One region of the Acidovorax sp. FG60 genome, then DNA from elsewhere that is predicted to be linked to it. Evidence: riboswitches for the same ligand, from Rfam matches in the RefSeq annotation. Region 1 holds a riboswitch; the other holds the start of a gene.
The links. A riboswitch is a leader RNA that binds a small molecule or an ion and turns the genes downstream of it on or off. The one in region 1 is predicted to bind glycine.
Positions count from the first base shown of each region.

Region 2: linked by a shared signal. The riboswitch ahead of ACODS0_RS09660 (D-amino acid dehydrogenase) and the one ahead of gcvT (glycine cleavage system aminomethyltransferase GcvT) in region 1 are both predicted to bind glycine.

Region 1 covers NZ_JBMDJC010000017.1:76,533-83,911, forward strand. Annotated here, with positions in the region: gene gcvP (aminomethyl-transferring glycine dehydrogenase) at 1-200, opposite strand, end outside; gene gcvH (glycine cleavage system protein GcvH) at 278-652, opposite strand; gene gcvT (glycine cleavage system aminomethyltransferase GcvT) at 738-1,880, opposite strand; glycine riboswitch at 1,930-2,056, opposite strand; glycine riboswitch at 2,070-2,169, opposite strand; gene ACODS0_RS21240 (TRAP transporter large permease) at 2,175-3,452, opposite strand; gene ACODS0_RS21245 (TRAP transporter small permease) at 3,449-3,943, opposite strand; gene ACODS0_RS21250 (TRAP transporter substrate-binding protein) at 4,072-5,043, opposite strand; gene ACODS0_RS21255 (Lrp/AsnC family transcriptional regulator) at 5,425-5,889, shown strand; gene ACODS0_RS21260 (LysR family transcriptional regulator) at 6,148-7,062, shown strand.
Region 2 covers NZ_JBMDJC010000005.1:136,642-144,020, forward strand. Annotated here, with positions in the region: gene sorU (SorU family sulfite dehydrogenase c-type cytochrome subunit) at 1-176, shown strand, start outside; gene ACODS0_RS09660 (D-amino acid dehydrogenase) at 233-1,552, opposite strand; glycine riboswitch at 1,643-1,764, opposite strand; gene ACODS0_RS09665 (2-keto-4-pentenoate hydratase) at 1,988-2,770, shown strand; gene ACODS0_RS09670 (YXWGXW repeat-containing protein) at 2,801-3,295, opposite strand; gene ACODS0_RS09675 (YXWGXW repeat-containing protein) at 3,454-3,996, opposite strand; gene ACODS0_RS09680 (hypothetical protein) at 4,185-4,565, opposite strand; gene ACODS0_RS09685 (DUF6463 family protein) at 4,618-5,043, opposite strand; gene ACODS0_RS09690 (ABC1 kinase family protein) at 5,056-6,375, opposite strand; gene ACODS0_RS09695 (DUF2867 domain-containing protein) at 6,362-6,925, opposite strand; gene ACODS0_RS09700 (TetR/AcrR family transcriptional regulator) at 6,922-7,379, opposite strand, start outside.

The sequences.
Region 1 (7,379 bases):
ATCGGCAGGGGCAGGTCCATCGCGCTGCTGCGTGCAATGGAGCGCGGGACGATGGAGTCGATGAGGGCGCGGCGCGAGGCCTCGCCAATCACCGACAGCATGTGCGCTTCATCGGCCGCATCGATGCCGATGTGGCGTGGCAGGAATTCGGTGGCGTTTTCAAGCGCTGCGAGCGTGGTCAGGGGGGCGAGGGTGGTCATCGGCGGCGGCGTGGGACAACAAGGAGGCACATTGGCCCGGCAGGGCGCCGGGCCTCGGGGAACAAAAGATCCGGAGATCAGGCGTTCTTGGCGAACTCTGCGTACGCAGGTTCGTCCATGAGCGCGTCGAATTGCATCATGTCGGTCACGTGGACCTTGAAGAACCAGCCAGCGCCCAGCGGGTCGGTGTTGGCCAGCGAGGGGTCGGCGCGCAGGGCTTCGTTCACCTCGACGATTTCGCCGCTGACGGGCATGTACACGTCGGCGGCGGCTTTGACGGACTCCACCACGCCGGCGACTTCACCTTGGGTGAAGGTCTTGCCGACTTCGGGCAGGTCCACAAACACCACATCGCCCAGCGCGTCCTGGGCGTGTACCGTGATGCCCACGGTGGCGGCTTCGTGGTCGGAGATGTCGATCCACTCGTGATCCTTGGAAAACTTGACGGTCATGGGGGCTCCAGAAAAAAAGGGGGGAAACAAACAAAAGTGCCGATGCCAGCCAAGACTGTAGCCGGGCTGGCGCAGTTTCAGACGGTCAGCCGCGGTAGTAGCGCGCGGGGGTAAAGGGCATGGCACGCACTTCCATGGGCACGGCCTTGCCGCGCACGATGGCGTTCACCCGCGTGCCGATGGCGGCGAAGGCGGGTGTGACATAGCCCATGGCCACGGGTTCGTTCACCGTGGGGCCCAGCAGGCCGCTGGTCACTTCGCCAATCTTCTGGCCGTCTTCGCTCTGCAATTCGGTGTGTTCGCGCACGGGCACACGCTCCAGCGCGACGAGGCCAACGCGCTTGCGCTGCAGGCTGGCGGGGTTGTCGATCTGCGCGAGCACCTTGTCTGATCCGGGGAAACCCCCTGCGCGGGCGCCTCCCATGCGACGCACCTTCTGGATGGCCCAGTTCAGCGCGGCTTCAGGCGGCGTGGTGGTGGTGTCGATGTCGTTGCCATACAGGCACAGGCCCGCTTCGAGCCGCAGCGAGTTGCGGGCGCCCAGGCCGATGGGTTTGACCTCGGGCTGAGCAAGCAGGGCGCGGGCCAGGGTGTCGGCCTGCGCAGCGGGCACCGAGATTTCAAAACCGTCTTCACCGGTGTAGCCGCTGCGGGTCACAAAACAGTCGCAGCCTGCAATGGAAAAATCGCCGCCCGTCATGAAAACCAGCTTTTCCACGCCGGGCGCCAGGCGCGCAAGTGCTGTGACGGCCTGCGGGCCCTGCAGCGCCAGCAGCGCGTGGTTGGGCATGGGGATCACATTGCAACGCTGGCCGATGCGCGCCTGGATATGGGCAATGTCGCCCACCTTGCAGGCACCGTTCACGATCACGAACAGCGTGGGCTTGCCATCCACCACGCCTTGGTTGAAAAACATCAGGTCGTCGATGACCGTGCCTTCGTCGGTGAGCAGCAGCCCGTAGCGCTGTTTGCCCACGGGCAGGTCGATCACGTCCACCGGCATCAGGGTTTCAAACGCCGCTGCGGCGTCAGAGCCGACCAGCTTGAGCTGGCCCATGTGCGAGACGTCAAACAAGCCCGCCGCGCTGCGCGTGTGCTGGTGTTCGGCCATCAGGCCAGCGGGGTATTGCACGGGCATGGAGTAGCCGGCGAACGGCACCATGCGGGCGCCCAGCTCGATGTGCAGGGCGTTCAGGGGCGTGGTAAGCAGGGGGGCGGTGGCTGACATGGCGGAACTCCGGGGCAAATGAGGGCCGCAGCCACAAGGTGGCTACGGGATTTGCCCTGCTGTCCGCTTTACCTGAGAGATTCACCGCAGCGCCCTGGCTGGCCATGCGGTTTGCTCCTTCGGTGGATGGCCTCAACACGCGGTGCGGTGGGCCATCTCTCTCCAGCAAGGGAACGCCCACATCACTGCGGGCGGTTGTCAGTCCTTTTGCCTGAGCGTTCGGCTGCTGCCTGCGCCTTCGGCGGTGCGGTGGCCTGTGGGGCTTGGCACTCTCTCCTGACCGAGGGATTCTAACTACTTTGCGTAGACCAGATCGCGCAAACCCAGCGACAACTGCGGCACATAGGTCACCACCATCAGGCAGGCCATGATGACAAGCACAAACGGAATCAGGTGCCCGACGATGCGGTCCAGCGATATTCGCGCCACGGTGCAGGCTGCAAACAGGTTCACGCCAAACGGCGGCGTGATCATGCCCATGGCCAGGTTCACTACCATGATCAGGCCAAAGTGCACCGGGTCCACACCAAAGTGGATGGCCACGGGAGCCAGGATGGGCGCCAGAACGATGATGGCGGCACTGGTCTCGATGAACATGCCGATCACGAACAACGCCGCGTTCACCCCGAGCAGGAAGAGGGTGGGAGATTGCAGCACCGCCTCCAGCCAGCGGCCAATGGCATCCGGCACGCCAGCACGGGTGATGAGGAAGGCGAACAGGCCCGCATTGGCAATGATGAACATGATCACTGCGGACGAGATGGCCGATTTGCGCAGGATGGCAAACAGGTCCTTGAGCCGGATCTCGCGGTATATCACCACCCCCACAATCAATGCGTAGAACACCGCCACGGCCGATGCTTCAGTGGGGGTGAATACGCCACCGTAGATGCCGCCAAGGATGATCACCGGCATCAGCAGCGCCCAGCCCGCCTGCAGCGTGGCCTTGCCAAGAGACATGCGGCCGTCGCCGTCGTTTTTGCCCCAGCCCTTGTACTTGCAGTACGCCCAGACAAAAAGCATCAGCGCGCCACTGATCAGCAGCCCCGGGCCAAAGCCGGCGATGAACAGCTCGCCAATCGACACTTCGGCGCTCACGCCATACAGGATCATGGGGATGGAGGGCGGGATGATCACGCCCAGCTCGGCGCTGGTGGCCTGCAGGGATGCGGCGTAGCTCGTGGGGTAGCCATGCTTGATGAGCGCGGGGATCAGGATGGCGCCAATGGCAAATGTGGTGGCCACCGACGAGCCCGACACGGCCGCAAAGATCATGCAGGTCAGCACGCAGGTCATGGGCAGGCCACCCTGCACGCCGCCCACGATGCTCTTGGCAAACTCCACCAGGCGGCGGGATATGCCGCCCGTTTCCATCAGGTTGCCCGCGAGGATGAAGAACGGAATGGCGGCCAGCGGAAATTTGTTGATGGAGCCAAACATCTCCTTCACAGAGATCAGCATGTTGGCATTGGCTACCTGGATGCCCAGGATGGAGGCCAGGCCGATGGAAACGGCCACGGACACAGTGAGTGCAAAACACAGCACCATGGTGGTGATCATGACGGGCGTCATTGCGCGGTCTCCAGCTCAAGGCGTTGAGGGTCTAGCAGGTTGCCGACGATGCCAATGGCGCTGAACACGCCACCCACCGGCATGGCCACGTAGGCCCAGAACATGGAGACGGATTCGAGCCCCGCCATCGACTGCACGCCGCCGCGTTGGGCATAGTCCCAGCCCCACCACACGATCACGCCAATCAGTGCCAGCGCCGCCACTGCCACGACATAGTCCAGCACCCGGCGCACGCGCGGGGGGCTCCAGCGGTACAGCACATCCACGCTGACCATCGCGCCCTGGCGGAACGCGCTGGGGATGGCCAGGAACACCATCCAGATCAGGCTGAAACGGATCAGCACTTCAGTCCACTCGGCGGGCTGCTCCAGCACAAAGCGGGTCACGATCTGGAACATGCCCAGCGATGCGGCAATGACCAGCATGGCGCACGCGCCGAGCAACGCTGCAAACGTGGCCCCGCGTTCAAACATCAGAAAGGCTTTTTTCATGGGGCGGACAACGCCATGGGTTCAGAAGATTCGGTGGAGAGAATCAGATTGAAGATAAAAAACGCCCGTAGCGCTTATTCTACGGGCGTTGTGTGCTACTAAAAATATAGTAGCTGATGCGCATGCAACTACTTGACGTCGCGGATCTTGTCCAGGGTGGCCTTGCCAAACTGTTTTTCAAACTCGGCGTTCACAGGCGCCAGCGCCGCCACAAACTTGGACTTGTCCGGATTGTCCACCACCGTCATGCCTTTGGCGCGCAGGTCGGCCACGCCCTTGGCGTCGTCTTCATCCACGCGTGCACGGTTGGCCTTGGTGCCTTCCTTGGCGGCGTCGATGAAGGCCTGCTTGTCGGCGGCCGAGAGCTTGTCGAACGAGGCCTTGTTCATCACGAAGATGGCAGGCGAATACACGTGGCCGGTCAGCGTCAGGTGCTTTTGAACCTGGTCGAACTTGGCCGAGATGATCACGGGCAGCGGGTTCTCCTGGCCGTCCACGGTGCCTTGCTGCAGGGCGGTGAACACTTCGGGGAAGGCCATGGGCGTGGTGATGATGCCGAAGCCCTTGTACGCGGCGATGTGCACGGGGTTTTCCATGGTGCGCATCTTCAGGCCCTTGAGGTCTTCAGGCGTGTTCACCGAGCGCTTGCTGTTCGTCATGTGGCGAAAGCCGTTCTCGGCCCAGGCCAGGGCCTTGAAGCCCTTGCTATCGAACTTGGTCAGCATCTCCTGGCCGATGGGGCCATCCAGCACCGCACGCGCATGGGCCTTGTCGCGGAACAGGAAGGGCACGTCAAAGATGCGCGCTTCGGGCACAAAGTTGGGCACGGGGCCGGTGGAGCTGAAGGCCAGCTCTTGCGTGCCCAGCTGCACGGCTTCAATCGACTCGCGCTCGCCACCCAGGGCGCCGTTGTAGAACGTCTGTACCTTATAGCGGCCGGCCGTGCGCTTTTCGACTTCCTTGGCAAACGTGTCGATGGCAATCCCCTGGTGGGAATTCTGGGCTGTCGAGATGCTGATGCGCATGGTGGTCTGCGCGGCAGCGGTGGCCACAAAGCCGAGCGCAAGGCTCAGGCCGACGACGAGTTTGGTCAGTTGCATGCTGTCTCCTGTTAATGGTGGGCTGGGTTGGTGGGGATGCACGGTTGCTCCTTGCAGAGCGGACCCCAGCCTCTGCCAAATTATGGCGGTGCAGCATCGGCGCAGGCATCGGGGTTTGTGCTGGTAAGCGTGCTTATTAACTACCCACCAGGGCGCTAGCCAAGACGCTTCTGGCGGCCATGGGCGACGCCAAAAAATGCCAAGGGCCCCGTGCTGGCGGTAACCAGCCGGGGCCTTGTCAGTTTGTGCGCTCCGGTAAGAGCGCCTTGATGGAAGAAGTATGCGCGGGGCGGATGAGATGAATTTGCTGAATTCGCTTCAAATGGAGTGAATTGCAGAATAATTTTCTGTGTTGGCGAATATTGGTGAATAATCCATCCGATGGATCGACTGGATAGAAAAATTCTCGCTGTGCTGCAGGGCAACGCCCGCGCCAGCCTGCAAGAGATCGGGCAGGCCGTGGGCCTGAGCGCATCGCCCTGCTGGGGCCGCATCAAGAAGATGGAAGAGGCGGGTGTGATCCAGGGCTATACCGTGCGCATCAACCCGCAGTCGCTGGACCTGGCCGACACGGTGCTGGTGCAGGTCACGCTCGACAGCCATTCCGACAACACGCTCGAAAAATTTGGCGAAACACTCGCCAGCATTCCCGAGGTGATCGAGGCGCACCTGGTGTCGGGCGACTACGACTACCTGCTGCGCATCGTCGTGAAGGACACGCGCGACTACGAGCGCTTGCTGCGTGAGAAGCTCTACAAGATCAAAGGCATCCGGCACAGCCGCTCCAGCTTCGTGCTGCGCACGCTCAAGAAGGCCGATCTGCCCCTGTTTGTGGGGTGGGTTTGAATGAAATTGGACTCTAGCGCTTATCTGTAAAGCGCCAATAGCTATTGTTTTTATAGCATTTGCATTCGGTCGCAATTCCATTGCGCAGGCATCGAGGAAACCCGGCGATGCTCTGTTTTTGCGGCTCAAAGGCTGTGGAGCACGTGGATCAACGGCAGAATGGCCACGCCTTTCGGCGCTGGCTTGGGGGATGTTGCACCACCACGGTGCACCGCCAAGGAGCTTGCAACGTGCCAGCAAGGCCGGAGAACCACCACCATGAACCTGCGTTTTGTCGAAGCCTTTTACTGGGTGGCCTCCCTCAAGAGCGTGACGCGCGCGGCGGAAAAACTCTTTCTGACGCAGTCGGCCATGTCCAGCCGCGTGGCGGCGCTGGAGGAAGAACTGGGCGTGCTGCTGCTGGACCGGCGCGACAAGCATTTCAAGCTCACAGTGGCGGGCACGCGCTTTCTGACGTACGCCAAGCGGATGCTGGAGCTGCAACGCCAGCTCAAGGCCGAGATGGGCTCGGGCGGCCCGCTGGAAGTGTCGATTCGACTGGGCGCCATTGAGTCGGTGCTCCACTCGTGGCTCATCCCCTGGGTGGAACAACTGCGCAAGGACAACCCGCTGCTGGAGCTGGAACTCACGGTCGAATCCACGCCGGTGCTGCTGGATCAGATCCGCCGGGGCACGCTGGATGCCGTGTTTGCGGCCTTGCCCGCATCGGCCGAAGGCATTCGCAGCCAGGCGCTGACGCCGATGGAGATGGTGTTCGTCGGCAACAGCAAGATCCACCGCAAGCGGCGCTATGCATCAGAAGACTTTGCCGGCACCGACATCCTGACCTTTCAGCGCGGTTCTCAGCCCCATGTGTACCTGTTGGACACGCTGCGCCAGGCGCAGGTGGAGCCGCGCTGCGTGCACACCATTTCCTCAATCTCTGCCATGGTGCAGCTGGTGCAGGGCGGTTTTGGCGTTGCCACGCTGCCGCGCCTGGCGGTGCAGAGGATGCTGGCATTCCCGGATCTTCGTGCGCTGGCCTGCGACATTGCGCTGCGTCCACTGCCCATTCACGTGAGCTACCGCGAAGACCCGTCTTCGCCCGCGATGGAGGCGATCGTGCGTTCGGCGCTCAGCTTCATCGAAGCGCAGCAACCCCCAGCGCCCAAGCCCCGCAAGGCCCGCGCCTGAGCGCGGGGACCACGCACGCTCCTTTTTTCCGCTGCGCGCACTGCGGTTGCGCTGTCTGCGTTTACGGCGCAGCCCCGAGAACTTCGCATTGAAGCGACATGCGCAGTTCGGTGCGGCTGCGCTTGTGCAAATTCTCCTTTCGAGGACTCGGGTTAACCCTAAATAGAAGTCCAAGGGTTAACCCTTAGCACCAAATTGGTTTGCTTCGCCCCAATGAAGTGCATCGAAAAAATCGATGAGCTAAGAGAAATTTTTTGAATTTGCCAGCGCAGTTACACCCCAACACAATCCGTCCAACGTCATGCAATTGACTTTTC
Region 2 (7,379 bases), on a different contig from region 1:
GGGCCGAGGGCCAGGTGGGTCCGGTGCTGGATGAGCTGAAACCCGACGCGGGCCGCGTGTTGCGCGCGCTGAAGGCAGGCATCGGCGTGATGCCCTCCTATGCCGAGCGCATGAGCGAAAAGGACATGTTGGCCGTGGCGCAATTCGTGGCGCACGCCACGGGCGCGGCCAAGTAGGCGCGGCCTCTCGCGGCGGTTGCAGCAGCGTTGCCTCGCTGCAATCGCGCGCTGCTTCAGGCCGCCGTGCGCGACGGCACCAGCGCCGCGCCCGCCGCGCGCCCCTGCAACCCCTGGAACGCAAAGTCCACCTCGGGCACGCGGCCGCTCACGATGTCTGCCAGGGCCTTGCCCGAGCCGCAGGCATGCGTCCAGCCCAGCGTGCCGTGGCCGGTGTTGAGGAACAGGTTGCCCACCTTCGTTTTGCCGATTAGCGGCACGTTGCTGGGCGTGGCGGGGCGCAGGCCACTCCAGAACTGGGCCTGGCTCGCCTCGCCCGCGCCAGGGAAGAGCTGTTCCACACGCCGCACGATGGCCTCGCAGCGCACCTGGTTCAGGTGGCGGTCGTAGCCGTTCAGCTCGGCCGTGCCTGCAATGCGCAGGCGATCACCGCCGCGTTCGCTGGTGTAGCGCGAGAACACGAGCTTGAACTCGTCGTCTGTCAGGCTCACCTGGTGCGCCTTGCTGGCGTCTTTCACCGGCATCGTCACCGAGTAGCCCTTGGCCGGGTAGATCGGCAGGTGGATGCCCAGCGGCTGCGCCAGCAGCGGGCTGAACGAGCCCATGGCCAGCACAAACGCATCGCCGCGCACGCGCTCGAAGCGGCCTTCGGCATTGGTCACTTCCACGTGGTCGATGCGGCCGCCTGCCTCGCGCAGTGCGGTGATGTGGTGGCCCATGCGGAACTGCACGCCCGCCGCTTCACACAGCTTGGCCAGCTCGCGTGTGAACTGGTTGGCATCGCCCGATTCGTCCTCGGCCGTGTAGGTGGCGCCTGCCAGCTGCGGGCGGATATGGGCCAGGGCGGGCTCGATGCGCACGGCTTCGTCGGCGCTGATCACCTGCCGCTCGCAGCCCAGCGCGCGCATCTGCTCGGCAGGGGCCAGGGCACCGTCGAACTCCTTGGCGTTGGTATAGAAGTGCAGGATGCCCTGCGTGCGCTGGTCGTACTGGATGCCGGTGGCCGCGCGCAGCTGCTGCAGCGTGTCGCGGCTGTAGGTGCCCAGGCGCACGATTTGCTCGATGTTGTGGCGCGTGCGCGCTGGCGTGCAGTTACGCAAAAAGGACAGGCCCCACAGCCACTGGCGCATGTCGGCGCGGATGCGGAACAGCAGGGGCGCATCCTCCTTGCCCAACCACTGCAGCACCTTGAGCGGCGCGCTGGGGTTGGCCCAGGGCTCGGCGTGGCTCACCGAGATCTGGCCGCCGTTGGCAAAGCTGGTCTCGGCGCCGGGCGCACCCTGGCGGTCGATGACCGTGACCTCATGGCCAAGTTGTTGCAGGAAATAAGCCGAAGTCACGCCGAGCAAGCCGGCGCCCAAAACGATCACGCGCATTTTTGAGCCTTTTAAGGGTTCAGCGCTTGATGGATTTGCGTTGGCAGCTATTGATTCAATAGCAAGCAGCCAGCGCGCGTCCGCCAAGCTGCCGCTCCCCCTGTCCTTGGTACCTGAGAGATTCACCACCCAGCCCACATGGCGCGCGGTTTGCTCCTTCGGTGCGCCACAACGCTGCTGACAGGTTGGGGCGGCTCTCCAGACGGCTTTGATAAATGGTGCAGTACGGGACCTGAGCGTGTATGGGAGTTTGCGCCTTCGGTGCAGCGGTGGGCCTTGTGGCCTGCCGTGCTCTCCTGCGGGGGCCATTCTAGGAGGGTGCGGGCGGCGGTGGGGTGTTTGGGGCGGCTAATGGGCGGCAATCGTTGCTGATGCTGGCGGCGACATGGAGTCGCCATAATCCGGCGATTTGACCCACCCCAGGACGCTTTTCCCATGCCCGATACCGCCTTTGACCCCTTCGCCAGCGCCGCCGTGATCACCATGGCGCGCCAGGGACGCACGCCCCGGCCGCTGGATCTGCCCGCTGCATTGCGCCCTCGCGATGCGGCCGAGGCCTACGCCGTGCAGGACGCCGTAGTGCGTGAGCGGGGCGAAATTGTGGGCTGGAAGGTGGGCGCCGCGTCGCCCCAGGCCCAACCCGCGCGTGCGGCGCTGACCCGCGACTCGGTGTGGGTGGAGCAGCCTGGCCAGGAGGTCAACTTGTCGGCCACAGGCTTTGCCGTTATGGGGGTGGAGGCGGAGCTGGTGTACGAACTGGGCGCAGACCTGCCCGCACGCGCCACGCCCTACAGCGCGGCCGAGGTGCTGGCCGCCATGGTGTCGGTGCGTGCCGCCATTGAGGTGTGCGACACGCGCTTTGCCGCCTGGGCACAACAAGGGGATTGGAGTCGCCTGGCCGACCAGGCCTGCCATGGGGCGCTGATCGTGGGTTCGGGTTTGACCGACGTGGCTTCGGTGCAGCCCCTGGTGGAAGGGGTCAGCCTGTCGGTGAACGGATCGGTGGCCGTGCAGCACGCCACCTGGGCCAACCCGGCGGGCGACCCTCTGCGGCTGCTGGTGTGGCTGGCCAACGAAGGCGCGCGCAGCCTGGGAGGGCTGCGCGCAGGGCAGTGGGTGACCACCGGGTCGTGCACCGGCACCGTGATGGTGGCACCGGGCACGGTGGTGGTTGCCGACTTCCCTGGTGTCGGTCGCGCCGAGGTGAAATTCGACTGAACCGTTACGAGGATCGTGGAACGCGGCAGATCAGTTGCGGCGCGGGTTGTCCGGCTGGCTGTCGCGGCGGTTGGACACGCCGTCACCGTCGCGATCACGGTCATTGCGGTTGGAGATGCCATCGCCATCGCGGTCCCGGTCGTTGCGGTCGGCAATGCCGTCACCGTCACTGTCCCAGCGGCCCCGCTGCATTTCCCAGCGGCCATCGCGCTCCACCCATTGGGGCTGCCGGTACTGGTAGCCGCTGCGCGCTTGTACCCAGTGGCCCTTCACCCAGCGGTGGCGGTTGCCGCGCCATTCCCAATGGCCTTGTTCCCACACCTGGCCACGGCGTGGGCGCGGCACGGCTTCGTACCGTGGGGGTGGGGGCGCGGGAATCACCTGGTAGGTCTGCGTAGGCTGGTACCCACGCTGTGGCTGGTCGGACTGAATGACGACGGTGCCTTGAATGGCCGCGTGTGTCGGTACGAGGGGCAGCAGTGCCGTCAGGGCGATGGCGGCTGCGGTCAGTGTTTGGCGGGTCATGGTGGTCTCCGGGGTGATTCCTGGCGGAATCGGTCTTTGCATGGTGGCGGCCTGGTGCGCGGCGCCACGTAGGTGCTCAGCGGGGGCGGGCGTAGGCCAAAGGGGGGAGTGGGCGCGGGGGCTCGCGAGCCTCCGCGCTCCTTCAGCTGTTCAATCGTTCAATTGCGGTAGGGGTTGTCCGGGCGGCGGTCGTGCCGATTGGGAACGCCGTCTCCGTCACGGTCGCGGTCGTAGCGGTTGGACACGCCATCGCGGTCTCGGTCGTGGTGATCGCGGTCGTAGCGGTTGGGAACACCATCACCATCGCGGTCACGGTCATAGCGGTTGGGGATGCCGTCGCCATCACGGTCCCAGCGGCCGGGGCGCAGGTCCCACCGGCCGCCGTGTTCCACCCAGCGCGGCTCGCGGTAGTAGTAACCAGGGCGCGCCTTCACCCAGTGGCCCTGGACCCAGACATGGCGGTGGCCGCGCCAATCCCAATAGCCGGGCACCCACACCATGTTGTGCCGAGGGCGGGGCGCCACTTCATGGCGGGGGGGCGGTGGTGGGCCGTATTGCACCACCATGGGCGCTGGCGCCTGGTAGTGGTGGGGCTGCCCCGACTGGATGACAACGGTGGCGCTGGTCTGTGCCTGCGCCACCGTTGCGGCGCCCAGAGACAGCAAGGCGATGGAAACAGCGGCGAGTGCATTGCGGGCCATGGTGATCTCCTCAGAATGATTCCTTGCGGAACCGGAGACTTCATGGTGCAGATGCTGCGTCAAGCCGGTGTAGGCGAATTGCGAAGTCTTGTGAAGTTGTGTTTCCTGCAGCAGGAGCAGCCGCGGTTTCCGTGATTTTTCTCACACTTCCGGCAAGCTGCCCACCCACGTGAACGTAGTGCGGCCCTTCAGCGCCACCACACCAGCGCCGCCACCACGAGCAGGGCAAACCAGGCAGGGTGTCGGCCCTCAGTGGCATAGAACACCAGCACGCCGCTGGCCAGCGTGGCGACCCCGGCCACATCGGCCACCCAGGCTCCCAGGTCCGCGTCCACGGGCGCGGTCCCCAGGCGCCACATCAAGGCGCTCAGGGCCCAGCCCAGCACGGTGGCCAGGTGCCAGGTGCCCCACAGAATGCGCACCTGCCACTCCCGCAGCACGGGCCGTCCGCCGGTGGGCACGATGCCCTCTGTGCGCAGGGCGCGAAACACCAGCAATTCACCCAGCACCGAGTGCGCAACACCCACCAGGGCGAGGCCCCCGGCTGCCAGTACCAGCGCAGTATTCATGGACAGTTTCTAGTTCAATCAGGATGGCCGTGGAAGGTGCAGACGCAGCGCATCAACCGCCTTTTTCGCCTTCAGCGCTTTGGGGCCAGCACAGGGCGAGCGCGGGCGGCAGCGCCAGCCAGAAACCGGAGGAAGGCATGAGCACAATGCCCAGCACCGTGAGTGCCAGCAACCCGGCACCCAGCCCGCGCAAAGGAACGGGCGTCAGGGCAGCGTTGCGTTCGGCCAGCAGGATGGCCCAGCCCAGCAACGCGAACAACACGCCGAACAGTACAAACCAGACCACGGCGCCCACGGCCGGGTCTTTTTGTACGCTGTTGAAAACGCCGCGCTGCACGATCTCTTGCAGCTGGGTCGGAAACACGACGGCCGCATACAGCGTGTGCAGCACCGCCACGGCCAGCATCCACTGGCCCTTCCAGCGGTTGCGAAGCGGTATGGCCGTAGAGCGAGGGGAGGGGGAGGTCAGGGAGGTCATGTGGGTGGGGTCCTATGAAGGAAGAAGGGCGGGGCAATGCGTGTGGACACGCGCGCCCAGCCCCGTAAGCAGGTGCATGAGGCCCATCCACATGCGCTCGAACGCGGGCATCTCGCCGGGCACCTGCACCAGGTGCTCGCCCAGCATGCGCTGGTGCCGTCCGGCCGTGATGGGTGGCGGCGTCTTGACGCCAAAATCGAAAATCGGTTGCGTGAAGGGCTCCATCTGCCAGGCCTGCATGTCAGCCAGTGCGGGCGCGAGTTCGGCGGTGTAGGCAGGCACGGTGAGGCGGGCGTTGACGAGTCCGAGTGCCTGGTAAGCCTGCAGCACCAGCGCGTCTCGCTGTGGGTCGGTGGCAGGCCTCAGCAGGGCGGACCATGCTTTTGTCACCTGGGTGCGAAAGTGCTCCGACAGGCTGCGCGTGCAGCCAAAGTCCAGCACGCCCACGGTGCCATCGGGTGCGAACAGAAAATTACCCGGGTGCGGATCGGCGTGCACTCGGCCCAGCACAAAGAGGCAGTGCATGAACCAGTCCCACAGGTGCTGTCCGGCACAGTCGCGCTGCGCCTGCGTGGGCTGCGAGGCCAGCCAGTCCTGCAGATGCTGGCCCGGCAGAAACTGCTGTGTGAGCACCTGGGCCCGGGTATGCGACAGGATGGGCTGGGCCAGCACCACGCCCGGCAGCGCCGCGTGCTCTGCGAACCACTGCAGTTGTTCGGCCTCCTGCAGGTAATCCACCTCGCGCAGCAGCGTGGCCTCGATCTCGGTCATCACGCTGTCCACCACGGTGTTGGCGGGCAGCGGCATGTCGGTATGGGCCAGGGCGCGCAGCGCGGCGCGCATGAGCTGCATGTCGCTGGTGATGGTGGCGGCGATGCCGGGGTACTGCACCTTCACGGCCACCGTGCCGTGGCCTGCCAGCTGCGCGCGGTGCACCTGGCCCAGGCTGGCGGCGGCGAAGGCGGTGGGTTCGAAGTGTTCAAACAATGCCTCGGGCTCCTGCCCGAAAGCTTGGCGGAACACGCGGCCCACCAGCGCGCGGTTGAGTGGCGGGGCCTGGTGGTGGGCGCGCGCCAGCTCTTGCCGCACACCGTCGGGCAGCAGGCCGGGGTGCATGCTGAGCAACTGCGACACCTTGAGCGCCGAGCCCCGCAACTGGCCCAGCGCGCCAAAGAGAATGCGGCCGAGGGCGGCTTCGTGGTCGGCCTGCGCTTGGGCAGATGGCGTGCGCACGCGGTGCCCCAGCTGGGCCATCCCGATGCGCGCGGCAGCGATGCCCGTGATGGTGCCGCGCGCCAGGCGGCCGGTGCGCGGCGGTTCAGTGCGTGCCATGGTCTGCCAGGCGTTGCACCATGGCCCGTGCAATGCGGCGGTGAAAGGGGGTCACCACCGCCATGTAGGCATGCCCGAGCGTGTTGTGGATGTGCACCACGGTGCTGAGCACCATGGTCGGCGGCCCAGAGGTCTGGGTCCGTCCGCAGTGCTTGGTCAGTGCAACCTGCACGTCGAGGTGCCTGTCGTCCTGGCCCATCACGACTTCGGTGTCGCTCAGGTGGCGGATGCGGAAGATGCCCACGCGGTCTCCCACACGGTAGCTGCTGGCCTCGCGCAGCGATCTGCCGCTGGCGGGGGGGTACCCATCGTGCAGTTGCCCCAGGTCCTTCAGGCCCACCAGCCGCACCAGCTTGTTGCGCACGGTCATGAGCATTTGTGTCCAGCGCGGCGTGCGGGCCACCACGTCCAGCCAGGCCTGCAGGGCGGTGTGGGAGGGCTGGCCGTCTGCCACCTCGTAGGCATCAAAAAAATGGGCGCCGGGCAAGCTGGCATGGATGGCGGTGCCTGCGGGCACCTGCGTTTCGCGCACGGTGGGGGCGGTGGTCATGCGGACTTCCTCTTGCGTGGTGCGGCGGCGGGCTTGGCGGTGGTGCTGGGGGGCGGGACTGGGCTGGCTGCGCGTGGTTTGCGCGGCGTACGGGGCGGCTTGGAAGGCTCTGGCGCTGCGGGTGAACCGGCGTTTGCCGTGTGGGCCTGGTGTGCCTGGGGAGTGCTGTAGGGCGCGCTGGCCATGGCCTGCTTGGCCAGCTGCAGCATCCCCATGAGGCCGCTGCTGTGCTGCACCATGCGGGCCATCTGGCTGCGCAGCACAAAGCCGCCCAGTTGCAGCGCGCGGTTGACGAGCCCGCCACGCAGCGCCTGCACCAGCACACCCAGCGAAAGGTCCACCAGCTGCGTGGTGTCGGCAAATTCGTCGGAGGTGTCGGCCAGCCAGTAGGTCACCACACCGGCCAGGTAGTCGGTGTAGAGCCCACCCGCCATGCCTTTGAAGTCGCAGGGCT